3 regions of the Fervidobacterium changbaicum genome follow, and region 1 is predicted to be linked to each of the others. Evidence: riboswitches for the same ligand, from Rfam matches in the RefSeq annotation. Region 1 holds a riboswitch; each other region holds the start of a gene.
What was found. A riboswitch is a leader RNA that binds a small molecule or an ion and turns the genes downstream of it on or off. The one in region 1 is predicted to bind cobalamin.

Region 1 (4,235 bases):
ATTAGTCAAAGCTGTTCATCAAAATCAACAAGGCCAAGTCGATACTCGAAATGGAAATACATCCGAGTATTCTGGAAATTTAAAGAACTTGGAGGATAATACAAAGGGTGATCACAAATGATTATCACCGTGGGATTGCTTGGGAATCCAAACGTTGGAAAGACCAGTTTATTTAACAAGCTGGTTGGTGCACGTCAGTATGTAGCCAACTGGCCGGGTGTCACTGTGAGCCGAATAGAAGGTGCCACTGTTTTTGGTGACTACACACTCCATTTTGTTGACCTACCCGGGGTATATAGTTTGACGGCAACGTCTGTTGACGAGAAAGTTACACGAGATTACTTGATTTTTTCTCCTCCAAACGTGACAGTGGTTATTATAGACAGCATGAGTCCAGAGCAAGGGATATATCTGTTACTGGAAGCTGTTGAATTGGGTTTAAACGTCATTGCCGTATTTAATGCCATCGATGAAGCGAAGAAGAATGGAATAAAGATAGATAAAAACACATTGGAAACGTATTTGCGAGTTCCTGTGGTGCTCACGTCCGCTCATACGGGCGAAGGTATCGAGGAACTCAAAGAAAAAATAATAAGTGTGTTTAAAAAGCAAACAAGACCTCTAATGCTTGATTATGGAAAGGAGATCGAAGAAAAAATAAGGTCACTTGAGCAGTGTGTGACTGAACAATTCAACAAACGCTTTATGGCGGTAAAAATAATCGAAGGTGATAAATTTGCCCATGACTTTGTCAAAAAGGAATGCGCAAATGAGATTTTGAATAGCATATCGCCCGATATGAAAACCGAGATTCCTTTGGTTAAATACCAATACATTTCAAATGTTGTTCAACTGGCTATAAAGAGAAATGAAGAAGTACTTGGTGTCACGGAAGCGCTTGATCACGTTTTAACACATAAGTTTATAGGTATCCCAATATTCATATCACTTATGTATCTTGCATTTAACTTCACATTTAAAGTCTCCGAACCTCTCGTAGGTCTTCTTGAATACCTTTTCGAGAAACTGGCAAATGCCGTGGGTAGTGATACATTACTGACATCGCTAGTATCTCAAGGAATTATAAATGGAGTTGGAAGTGTCTTAGCATTTGTTCCGAGCATATTCGCACTGTTTTTCGCACTTGGTATTATGGAAGAAAGCGGTTATCTCCCACGTATAGCCTTTCTCGTTGATAGGCTCATGTACTCACTCAGACTTACGGGGAGATCATTTATGACACTTCTGTTAGGATTTGGATGTAATGTCAGCACAGTTATGGCAGCTCGCGGACTAGCGGACGAGAGAGAAAGAATAACCACAATACTGGTTTCTCCATTTATAAGCTGTAGTGCAAGAATCCCTGTTTACTTGCTGATTGTTAGCATCGCATTCCCTAACCATAAAGCTGAGGCATTCTTTGCCATATACGTTCTGAGCTTATTACTTACAGCAGTCTCTTCAAGGTTAGTGAACAAATTCATACTCAAAGGCCAAGCGGTTCCACTTGTTATGGAACTACCAAGGTACAGGTTTCCAAAACTTTCAAACGTTTTAACGTACGTCTGGAATAGAGGAAAGCACTTTTTAGAGAAAGCAGGAACGATCATCTTTGTCGCTAGTGTTGTTATTTGGGCGCTTAGTTATTTTCCAGCCAATGGAGATATAGAGAGAAGTTTTGTTGCTACAGTTGGAAAGTTCCTCCAACCTTTATTCGCTCCTTTGGGGTTCTCCTGGCAAATTGTTGCATCCCTTATCTTTGGAGGTGTTGCTAAGGAGGTTATCGTATCGTCACTTTCGCAGTTTTACCAAAATGTAGCAAATATATCAATTGATGCTGTAATAGGTGCAACGTTGATGGTGTTCGTTCTCGGTTATATGCCGTGTTTTGCAACGCTCGCTGCAATCAAAAGCGAGACAAACAGCTGGAAATACACGTTATTGGCCGTGATTTATAGCTTATCCATTTCGTACATCCTATCTCTGATAGTTTACAGCATTGGAAGGGTGATTTTATGAGAAGCCTGAATAAGATTTTAGGATTAGAGCTTTTCCTCTCACTCCTGACATTCTTAATGTACATAATAAGAGGTGATTTCATCTTTTCGCTCGTGATTTTCTCATTCACCTTGATTTTTTTGACTGCCTTTCGAGAATTTGGGAGTACGTCTTACTCTTTTAGAATAGCTCACCTTTATGTTGGTAGTGTGCTTTTCACCATAGCTGCCGGTTATGTTCTCTTGGGATATTTGATTTCATTTGTGAATCTCTTGTTTGGAGAAAGACCGAATGAATTATCACTCTCCGATATAATCCTTCTGATAACAGGAGCATACTCTTTGTTTAACGTATTCTACTTAAGAAAAGTGGGTTTGAAGCCCGGAAATAAAGCCGTTAGAAATTATTAAAGGGGTAAAGTCAGTAAAAATTGTGGTTGTTGATTTTGGATTGTTCGTGTATAATATAGGAAAAAGTCAAATAAACCTCCCTTTGCATGTTTAAGGGAAGTCCGGTGAAAATCCGGCACGGGGCCGCCACCGTGAGCGGGGACGAAACCTGCAGAAAGCCACTGGCTCAGTTGGAGCTGGGAAGGTGCAGGGAGTAGGATGATCCGTGAGTCGGGAGACCTGGCATGCAGAGGAAGGTTGCCATCCACCACGTAGCCTGGGGATGGCGATAAATTTTTGCAAAGAGGGAGGGTGTCTTAGTATGGTGAAGCTTTTGGATTCAGGTTCTTTCAGGAAAGTTGTACTGGCTGTCGTGCTTCTTGCGTCGGTCCTGTCACTTGCGATCGCTGTTGTTGATGACGCTGGAAGGATCGTAAACATTCCGATGCCACCAAGGAGGGTTGTCTCCGCTGCACCAAGCGCAACAAGATACTTACAAGCACTCGGATTAGAAAATCGCATTATAGGTGTCACCGCTTGGGATAGTTATCAGAAGGCAGAAAACATCGGTAATATGGTCCCTCTCAACATTGAAAAGATCTACTCGTTAAGGCCTGACCTCGTTATAATGTTCGGTGGTTTTCAGTTTCCTGAAGTAGAAAAGTTAGAAAAAGCAAAGTTGACAGCTTACGTTCTCAATGCAAACACACTGACCGATATAATAAAGGCTGTTGGACAGTTGGGAGCGATCTTCAACGTTAAAGAGAAAGCCGATAAGCTTGTAAATCAGCTCCGGCAAAAGATGACCGAGATGGGACAAAAAACTTCGAAAATCCCATTGGAAAAAAGACCCACGGTATTTTTTACAATAACTGTTCCAGATGACAAGGTAAAAGAATTGTGGACCGCAGGAACCGGTTCCTATATGAACGAACTAATCGTTATCGCCGGTGGACGAAATATCGCGGCACCTTACAGCGGAAACAATGGATGGTTATCGGTAAGCTGGGAATGGCTCGTAAAAGAAGATCCGGATATCATAATTATTGGCGCATACGGAGATCCAAAGCAAGTTGAACAGGCTGTAAAAAACCATTCAATAATGAAAAGCTTGAAAGCTGTAAAAACTGGGAAAGTCTTTATTGTTGATGGCAGTGAAGTAAGCCAAGCTGCTCCGCATCTTTTCGATTATCTTGAAGTATTCTACAACTTCTTCTACGGAGGTAAGTAATTCTTGCAAAAGCTGATTCGCTGGTTAAAATCGACAGGGAGGTATCTGCTCCCTGTCGTTTTTGTCATCGTCTTCCTAGTTAACTTATCCTTTGGAACAGTTTACGTAAGTCCGATAAGGTTATTCAAACTAATCGGCGAAGAAACTTCCGAAAGGTACTTAATTTTCAACCTAAGATTGCCGAGAGTTCTCATGGCTACCTTGACAGGCATAGCTCTTTCCTTGGTCGGTAACATATTCCAAGCTATCATGAAAAACCCTCTTGTTGATCCTTATCTTATTGGCACTTCAGCAGGCGCAAGCTTTGGAGCTCTTCTGGCTATATATTTCATTGTGAACTCAATAGCACATGTCAGCATTCCAACGATGAGCTTTATCTTCGCCCTGGTTGCATCTACACTTTCCATTGTTTTAGCAAAAAAAGGAAGCGTCGTTCCAACAGTTCACCTTGTCTTGAGCGGTGTGCTTGTTAGCACATTGTTTTCTGCTGGAAGTATGTTGCTTTTAAACATAGCAAACAAGACACTTGTGAGCGGACATGTATGGCTTTATGGAACATTTTCTGGAATAACGTTTCATGATTTGATAGTACCTTCGATTTCTCTTGGAGTACTTGT
Region 2 (4,235 bases), 820 kb from region 1:
ATGTGCCAAAACTGAAGTGAAGCTGATGTAGTGCTTTTCCTTCCCTTCGTCACCGTTGTTTTTCAAGACAACAACGGACAATTTGTCTACAAATTCAGGTTCAATAACAATGCCATCTTGTGCGATAAGTTCTGAAATATGATGCGCGACATCGTATACTCGAAAGATATTTGTGTTGTAAAGTGAGTTCACAACCGCAACCTTAACAAGTACAGATTGGACGGTAAAGTCTGGGAAAGTGTTTCTCACCTTCTTTAGTGCTTTTTCAATATTCTGAAGTTCACTGGCTAACTCGTACACCTTAACAGCTGATTCGACCTGTTCTTTAAAAATTTTAATCATCCAACCACCTCTGGAGTGTTTCTGGAGTGTTTTCAGATTCTACTACAATTCTACAATAAGCAGTCTCATTTTGTGCTACCGGACTGAGTATAAAAAACGGGGCTTTTCACAAGCCCCGTTTTAATGTTAGCATTTTGTTCACTTTATTATCTCTTCCCAAGCTTTGTTGTAGAGATCAATGTATTCTCCTATGTAATCTATTATTTCGCAATTTTCTAGTTGATTCAGTGTGTAGAGTGGTTCTACTTGTTGATATTTTGCAGCATCTGTTATAGGAGATGGGATCATTAAATAATCGGAGATTTTTGCAGCAATTTCCGGTCTTAAGATGAAGTCGATAAACTTGTACGCAAGTTCTTTATTCTTGGCATCTTTTAATATAACCATATTATCGATCCAGAGTGTTCCGCCTTCTTTAGGAACGAAGAATTCGAAATTCTCCCGTTCCTCTTCGGGGATGAGCTGGAAGACGTTTTCTGGATAGCCGTGCACGACCCAGAATTCGCCATTTACAACACCTTGCGCATACGTAGTTGCATCGAACTTTACGATGTTTTCTTTCCATTTAAGTATCACTTGTTTAGCTTTTTCTATCTCTTCTGGATTTGTCGTGTTTACAGAATAGCCGAGGTATTTCAACGCTGCTCCGAAGACCTCACGCATATCATCAAGAAGCGTCATCTTGCCTTTTAAATCCGAACGTTCGTATATGCTCCAGGATTTTTCGTAGTCTTTGAGATATTTCTTATTAACTATTAAGCCAGTAGTTCCCATCATGTAAGGCACGGAATACTCGTGGTTTGGATCGTACGTTGTTTTCGCTAATACAAGCGGGTCAATGTTCTTGAAGTTTGGGACTTTGTTCAAGTCGAGCTTTTCTAACAGCCCTTCGTTTATCATCATCTTCACGTGATCACCAGAAGGAAAGACGATATCGTACCCAGTTCCGCCCGCTTTGATTTTTGCGAACATCTCTTCGTTCGAAGCGTAGGTGTCGTAGATGATCTTGCAGTTGTACTCCTTTTCAAATTGTTCAATTACTTCTTCTGGAATGTAATCCGCCCAATTGTAAATGCGAAGTGTGGACTGTTTATTACACGAGCCCAAGAGAGTAATCAAAAGCAAAAATAACACTCCTACGAGTACTAAATCAAATACACGTTTTAGAGCCTTCATCTCCACCTCAACCTCCTTTTTTCTGTAATAATGCTTCACTTTTCAATTATAACACGAAGTACTTTCAAGTATAACTTATCATTCATCCTTCCCGATGATAAAAGAGAGATTTTTCTTGTTTTTTGGACAACATATGATGAAAAAAGAACTTTGTCTTTCCACATATATGTGATAGAATAATAAAAATGAAAAATGAATAGATTCAGCCTGCATGATGCCGGGAACTTCGGTGAAAGTCCGAGGCTGCCCAGCAACCGTGAGTGGGGACGAAATTCGCATCTATGCCACTGGCCGTTTGGCTGGGAAGGCGCGAAGAGTAGGACGATCCACAAGCCGGGAGACCGATCTTGCAGGTATGCAATTCCCAATGACTCGGGTCATTTGGGAAGCTTTTTGTTTATTCTTAAGAAAAAAGGGGGACTTGCGTTATGGATGTTAGTATCAGAGAACAGATTATTTCACGTTTAAACAACCTCACAAAACCTGTTGGAAGTCTTGGTTATTTGGAAGAAATCGCTTTGAAGATGGGGATTATCCAAAACAAAGTCATTCCGGACCTGCCTAAAGATAAGCGTGTTTACGTCTTTGCTTCGGATCATGGGGTAGTTCAAAACGGCGTTTCCGCATATCCAAAAGAGGTTACCTATCAGATGGTTCTCAATTTCCTAAACGGTGGTGCGGCGATAAACGTCTTTGGAAGACACGTAGGAGCGGATGTTTACGTAGTCGATGCGGGTGTGGATGGAGATTTTGACATCGCTCACCCGAAATTCATAAACGCAAAAGTTGGATACGGCACAGCGGATTTCACAAAAGGACCAGCAATGACGATAGAACAAGCAAATACTAGCTTGGAACTCGGGCGAAAGATAGCACGAAACGCAATTAAGGAAGGTGCTGATCTGCTTGTGGTAGGTGATATGGGGATAGGGAATACTACCACCGCCACCGCAATCGCTGCTGCTTTCGGTTTTTCGATTGATGAAATTCTCGATATTGGCACTCCTCTTGACAGTGAAGGTTTAGAAAGAAAAAAACAAGCGGTAGTAAGAGCTTTGGAAGTTAATAATCCAAAAAAAGAAGATCCAATCGATATCCTTCACAAAGTCGGAGGATTTTGCATGGGTGAGATGGCTGGTTTCATTCTCGAAGCTACAGAGCACAAGATCCCTGTGATTGTGGACGGTTTTCCCACAACGGCAGGCTTGCTAATTGCATGGAAGATGAACCCAAAAGTGACTGGTTTTGTCTTCGCTGGCCACAAATCGATGGTAAAGGGGCACAAAATATTGCTCGATGAAATGGGACTCAGGCCTATACTCGACCTTGATATGAGGCTTGGCGAGGGAACTGGGGCCGCACTCTCCATCTTTCTAATCGAGGCTGCTATCAAGATGATAAGAGAGATGGCAACATTTGAGAGTGCAGGTGTTTCTAAAGGTAGTGATAACATTTGATACTCGTTACAGGTGGAATTAAGTCAGGCAAAAGTACAGTTGCATTGAATAAAGCTTTAAAATACCAAACCCGTGCGTTTTTGGCAACGGGTGTACCGTTCGATGAGGAGATGAAAGAGCGTATAAGAAGACACCAAGAGGAAAGAAGAAACCTTTTTGATACGTACGAAGAGCCCGTGGAAGTAAGTCGAGTCTTGCGAACAATAGACGGAAGGTACGACGTTGTTGTCTTTGAGTGCCTCACAACTTACCTCGGTAACCTTTACTATTACGAAGTGAACGTACAAGAGCACCTTGGGAAATTCATTGAAACTCTCGCTTCCATGAGAACGGAAGTTATTATTGTTACGAACGAAGTTGGCTGGGGAATAATACCGGAAAACAAATTAGCCAGGGAATTTGCGGAAACACTCGGCAAAACGAATGCAAAGTTAGCTAAACTTGCAAGCGAAGTTTACCTTGTTGTGGCCGGGATAGAAATCAGAATTAAGTAAAAAATCTGCCTACAGGAGATGGGCTCGTGCATACAAATTTGGAAAAACAACTTATCGGTACAACATCGTGGATAATACCGGGTACCTACTACGAAAATGTCGAATACATAACTCGCAACTTCAGAACAATTCAGTTTGTCGAATTACTCGTCTACACTTGGGACGAAGATACGTTCAATTTGCTTGAAAAAGAGAAAGACTATCTCTTTGAGATCGCAAGGCAAACGGGTATAAAATACACCGCACATCTGCCAACTGATTCACTTTCGAATGTTTTCGAAGCTTTCAAATACCTCGAAAACAACTTTGAAATCGAAAACTACGTCGTGCATCCTTTTGAAGAATTTGACACTGGGGATTTTGAAAGCAAAGAACTCCAATTATTGTTAAATCATCCAAAGATAAGCGTTGAGAATCTCAAAGAGCACTACTTTAAACATTCCAGAACGGTTTTTGACACCGGACATTGCTTTTTGGGAATACCAGTTGACCAAGAATTTTTGAACAACGTTGTCGAGATCCACATGATGGGAGTCAATGGTGATAAAGACCACGAAGTGCTTGATTTTGCAACACTTGAAAAAGTACACGAATTGCTTTCTGACACGTTATTCAAAACCAGATATTTGTGTTTTGAGATATTCGATGCTGAAAAACTCGAAGAATCCTTGAAGATTTGGAACGAATTCAAAGACAACAGATGGGGAGTTTAAATCATGGAAGAGAAGCCAAAATTGTATGATTTCGTCTCAGACCTTGCCTTGTC
Region 3 (4,235 bases), 620 kb from region 1:
CCCATGGACAGCAGGATTTGACCAACCTTGTACGGCTCCAAAAATCCCAGCGTATGACAACCTATATCCGCCACAGAAATATCCTTCTCCCTTAAAAGTTTCGATAAAACGTAAAAGACCGGCCTGTGACCGCAGCCTGGACAAAGCTGAGGTGGGCGGTTGACAACACGAACGAACTTTACTGGCTTTTCAACTTTCCTTACCAGCTCAGGTGAGAATTTGGACATAACAGAGTAAACCTTCTCAGGCGTGTATTCACCTATCCAGTCCTCAATATCGGTTTTCCCAACTATCTCGACGTCAATTCTTTCCTCATAGGCGATGGCTTTCACCTTTTCTTCTATAAAATTATCGAGTTCTTCAAGGATTTTCACTACCTTGTGCTTTCTGAGAAATTCCGAAATCGCTTTTCTGGGGAGTGGGTAAACCATTCCCAGCCTTAATATATCAACCTTCTTTGCGCTTTCACCAAGAACATCCAGTAACGAAAGATAAGGAAGCCCAGCGGTTATGATACCAACGTCGCTCCCATTACCTTGCAAGAAAGCGTAATTTTCAGATATCTCCTGCCACCTTAGGAGTTTCTCAAGTGCCCTTCTTTTCATTACAGGTACGTTCTGCGCTATTGGGATGTAAGGTCCGTTGGCGTTTGGATCGAAGAGAGGTTCACCAGTTGGGGATGGTTCGTAAACTCCAAAACTGACCTTCTGTTTAAAGTGTGCGGTGTGGGTTGTCAAGCGAAGAACAACGGGAGAACGCAGCTTTCTTGAGTATTCCACAGCCTTTTTGAACATCTCATAGACTTCCTGCGCATCCTTCGGTTCGAAGATAGGTGTGTATGAGAGCCTTGCGTAGTGCCTGTTGTCCTGTTCGTTTTGTGAACTGTTCGCTCCTGGATCATCGCCGGTTACAATTACCATCCCGCCGGGAATTTCCATCATACTGAGCTGGACAAACGAATCCGCAACAACGTTCATTCCTACACTTTTAAAGAACACGCACGATGTATATCCATTCACCGCCGCTCCAAATGCCAATTCGAGTGCTACTTTCTCGTTTGTTGAAAATTCAAAGTAAAGAGGATTTTTGTCTTTAGGTATAGAATTGATCGCTTCCGCTATTTCTGGCGTGGGAGAGCCAGGATACGAGGTGACCACTTTAACACCACTTTCAAGCATTGCCCGAACAATTGCAGAATTACCAATAACTATCTCGGAAAATGGACCTCGTTGTATCAAAACCTCCCCTAAGCTCTTCATTCGCCCACCTCCTAAAGTAAATTAGGTTTAACTTATTATATCATAAAAGAGTAGACTTTGTACAGATATGAATTTTACACGAAATTTTTCAGAAATCGAAAGTTAGCAAAAAGGTGTATAATGAAGAAAAAAGGTGAAAGGTATATCTAATTAACCATGCAGATAACTTTGGACGATTTTTTCTTTCTTGAAACAGAGTGTGTTTTCAATTATGATATAGTTGAAAAATGAATATCCCCTACCCTTAAAGGTGCGTAAGCTTAAAAGGGAACTCCGGTGAAAATCCGGGACGGTCGGGCCACCGTGAGTGTGGACGAAACCTGCAATATGCCACTGGCTGCAAAGCTGGGAAGGCGCAGGGAGTAGGATGATACACGAGTCGGGAGACCTGCCTTTAAGGGATGGGCACCCCAAAAACCGCAGATTTTTGGGGGAATTTTTCTTTGAATTTTTAAAGGGGAGGTTGATGAGATGAAGGTGCACGAGTATTTGGCAAAACGGGTTCTGAAAGCGGAAGGCGTCAGGATACCAAGCGGTGTTTTGATAACAAGGGAAGATATCTTAGAAAACTTGAGTGGCTTTTCTGAAAGACTTTCCCTGCTTGGATTTCCACAGGTTTTGAAAGCGCAGGTACTCGTCGGTGGGCGCATGAAAGCTGGTGGAGTTAAAATCGTCAAAAACTTAGAAGAGTCTTTCGAAGAAATTGTCAAAATCTCCCAGATGGAAATCAAAGGGGAAAGACCTTATGGGGTTCTCGTGGAAGAATTTATCCCGCACGAAAAAGAAATGTACCTTTCTATTTCAATCGATAGGAACATCAGAGATATCGTTATCGTTTTTGCACCGGAAGGCGGGATAGATGTAGAAGAATATTCGCAAAAGTATCCAGATAGGATTATAAAAAGCAACAATCCAGAGGATTTCCCTGCGGAGTTAAGAAAGCTGATTCTCAAGTTGAAAGATGTATTCGTAAGATACGATTTAACGCTTCTTGAGATTAATCCGTTCGTTGTAAAGGATGGTGAATTTATAGCGCTTGATGCCGTATTCCACGTAGACGATAGTGCTCTGTTCAGACAGCTATGGTTAGATGAAGAGATGCCGGAAAGTTCGTTTGTCAAATTACACGAAGGTGGTGTTGGTGTTATCGGTTGCGGTGCTGGGATTGTAATGGCGACACTTGATGCCCTCGTTGAGCATGGATTTAGACCAGCGAATTTCTGTGACATAGGTGGTGGAGCAACTGCTGAGAGTGTTTACAACGCTTTGAATAAAGTTAAGGAAATCACGAATTGTGCCGTTCTTAACATATTCGGTGGAATTACTGATTGTGTTGAAATAGCCAAGGGAATTATAAATTTTAAGAAGCAAAATCCTGATTTTACTTTACTTATCAGGCTTTCCGGTAACAACGAATTGCTCGCAAGGAAAATGCTTGAAGGATATAACATCCCAACTGTGAGCGATATGAAAGAACTCATCGAGAGTTTAAGAAAAGGTGGGATGGTCCATGTTCTCAGCAAATGACAGAGTTTGTGTGTACGGTGGGACTGGAAGGTACGGTAGTTTTCATTTAAAAAAGATGATTGAATACGGCACAAAGGTTAACTGTGTTGTGAGTAAGAATCGGTTAGTAAGAGAAATTGAAAAGGTAAGAGTTTACCAAAGCCTCTCGCAATTTCCTGACCATATTGACACAGCAATATTTTTCGTTCCTGCCCAGTACGTACTTGAAGCTTTCAACGATGCTGTTGAAAACGGGGTGAAAAAGATCGTTGTAATCACCGAACACGTTCCGATTCATGATTCAATAAGGATGGTTAGTATAGCAAAGAGCAAAGGAGTAATTCTTATAGGTCCAAACTGTCCTGGTGTAATTCATCCTAAAGAAAGGTTCAAAGTCGGAATAATGCCAGAAAAGTACTTTGCACCAGGTTCAGTTGCCATCATTTCCCGCAGTGGAACTTTGATGTATGAAACAGCAAAGCACCTTTCCGAAGGTCCAGGTGTCTCAATCGCACTTGGGTTGGGTGGGGATCCCATAGTTGGTACAAATGTTGCCGAAGCGTTCGAAGTGCTGAAATCGATGGGTTACGATAAGGTACTGCTTATTGGAGAAATTGGTGGGGAAGACGAGATAAGGGGTGTTGAACATGCTTTGAAAATAGGTTTTGAACCTAAAAACATAGTGGCATTCTTTGCAGGAAGGCACGCACCGGAAGGTAAGAGAATGGGACATGCGGGTGCGATTATAGAAGGCGACAGGGGTAAGATTTCTTTTAAAGAGAACTATTTGAAAAATCTCGGTGTTCGGGTGGTGAAGTTCCCGTGGGAAGTACTAAACGCTTGGAAGAATTGATTAAAGAGTATTTACTCTCTTCGCTGGGAGTGTTGCTGACAGCTCTTGGACTTGTTATATTCTTGATTCCTCACAACATAGCCGCCGGAGGGGCGTCTGGGCTTGCCATTGTGCTTAACAAATTGTTGCCGCTTTCCGTCGGTATTTGGATGTACATCGTTAATGCTGTGCTTTTTTTAGTTGCATTCTTAATCATCGGATTTGATTTCAGCTTCAAAACTATCTACTGCACGTTCTTGCTAAACTTTCTGATAGATTTATTCGACAGAATTGTTCCAATATACAAATACCACGGTGAGGAAGTAATTCTTGCGGTCTTCTTCGGAGATATTTTGACAGCCATCGGTATGGCGATAGCGTTTTCACAGAACGCATCAACCGGTGGGACCGATATCATCGCCAAAATCCTAAACAAATTCTTTGGTGCTCCATTTGGTCTGTCGATACTTTTCATCGATTTTGCAATAGGCATCTCTGCAGGATTAGTGTACAACATCGATACTGGACTTTATTCTATCTTGGCGATCATAGTTAATGGAACAACGATAGACTTTGTTTTGAAAGGTCTTGAACTTTCGGTAAATGTGTGGATTATCTCAGATAAACATGAAGAAATC

Region 2: it holds a riboswitch for cobalamin, as region 1 does, so the genes downstream of both, cobT (nicotinate-nucleotide--dimethylbenzimidazole phosphoribosyltransferase) here and CBS1_RS02025 (ABC transporter substrate-binding protein) in region 1, are expected to answer to the same signal.
Region 3: it holds a riboswitch for cobalamin, as region 1 does, so the genes downstream of both, CBS1_RS09500 (ATP-grasp domain-containing protein) here and CBS1_RS02025 (ABC transporter substrate-binding protein) in region 1, are expected to answer to the same signal.

What each region holds. Positions count from the first base shown of each region.
Region 1 covers NZ_CP026721.1:434,498-438,732, reverse strand. The annotation lists gene CBS1_RS02040 (FeoA family protein) at 1-121, shown strand, start outside; gene feoB (ferrous iron transport protein B) at 118-2,019, shown strand; gene CBS1_RS02030 (hypothetical protein) at 2,016-2,408, shown strand; cobalamin riboswitch at 2,479-2,649, shown strand; gene CBS1_RS02025 (ABC transporter substrate-binding protein) at 2,710-3,618, shown strand; gene CBS1_RS02020 (FecCD family ABC transporter permease) at 3,622-4,235, shown strand, end outside.
Region 2 covers NZ_CP026721.1:1,254,161-1,258,395, forward strand. The annotation lists gene CBS1_RS05910 (hypothetical protein) at 1-342, opposite strand, end outside; gene CBS1_RS05915 (extracellular solute-binding protein) at 481-1,518, opposite strand; cobalamin riboswitch at 1,714-1,882, shown strand; gene cobT (nicotinate-nucleotide--dimethylbenzimidazole phosphoribosyltransferase) at 1,947-2,975, shown strand; gene CBS1_RS05925 (bifunctional adenosylcobinamide kinase/adenosylcobinamide-phosphate guanylyltransferase) at 2,972-3,469, shown strand; gene cbiR (cobamide remodeling phosphodiesterase CbiR) at 3,496-4,182, shown strand; gene CBS1_RS05935 (adenosylcobinamide-GDP ribazoletransferase) at 4,186-4,235, shown strand, end outside.
Region 3 covers NZ_CP026721.1:2,083,707-2,087,941, forward strand. The annotation lists gene CBS1_RS09495 (thiamine pyrophosphate-dependent enzyme) at 1-1,259, opposite strand, end outside; cobalamin riboswitch at 1,491-1,669, shown strand; gene CBS1_RS09500 (ATP-grasp domain-containing protein) at 1,731-2,786, shown strand; gene CBS1_RS09505 (succinate--CoA ligase subunit alpha) at 2,770-3,618, shown strand; gene CBS1_RS09510 (YitT family protein) at 3,588-4,235, shown strand, end outside.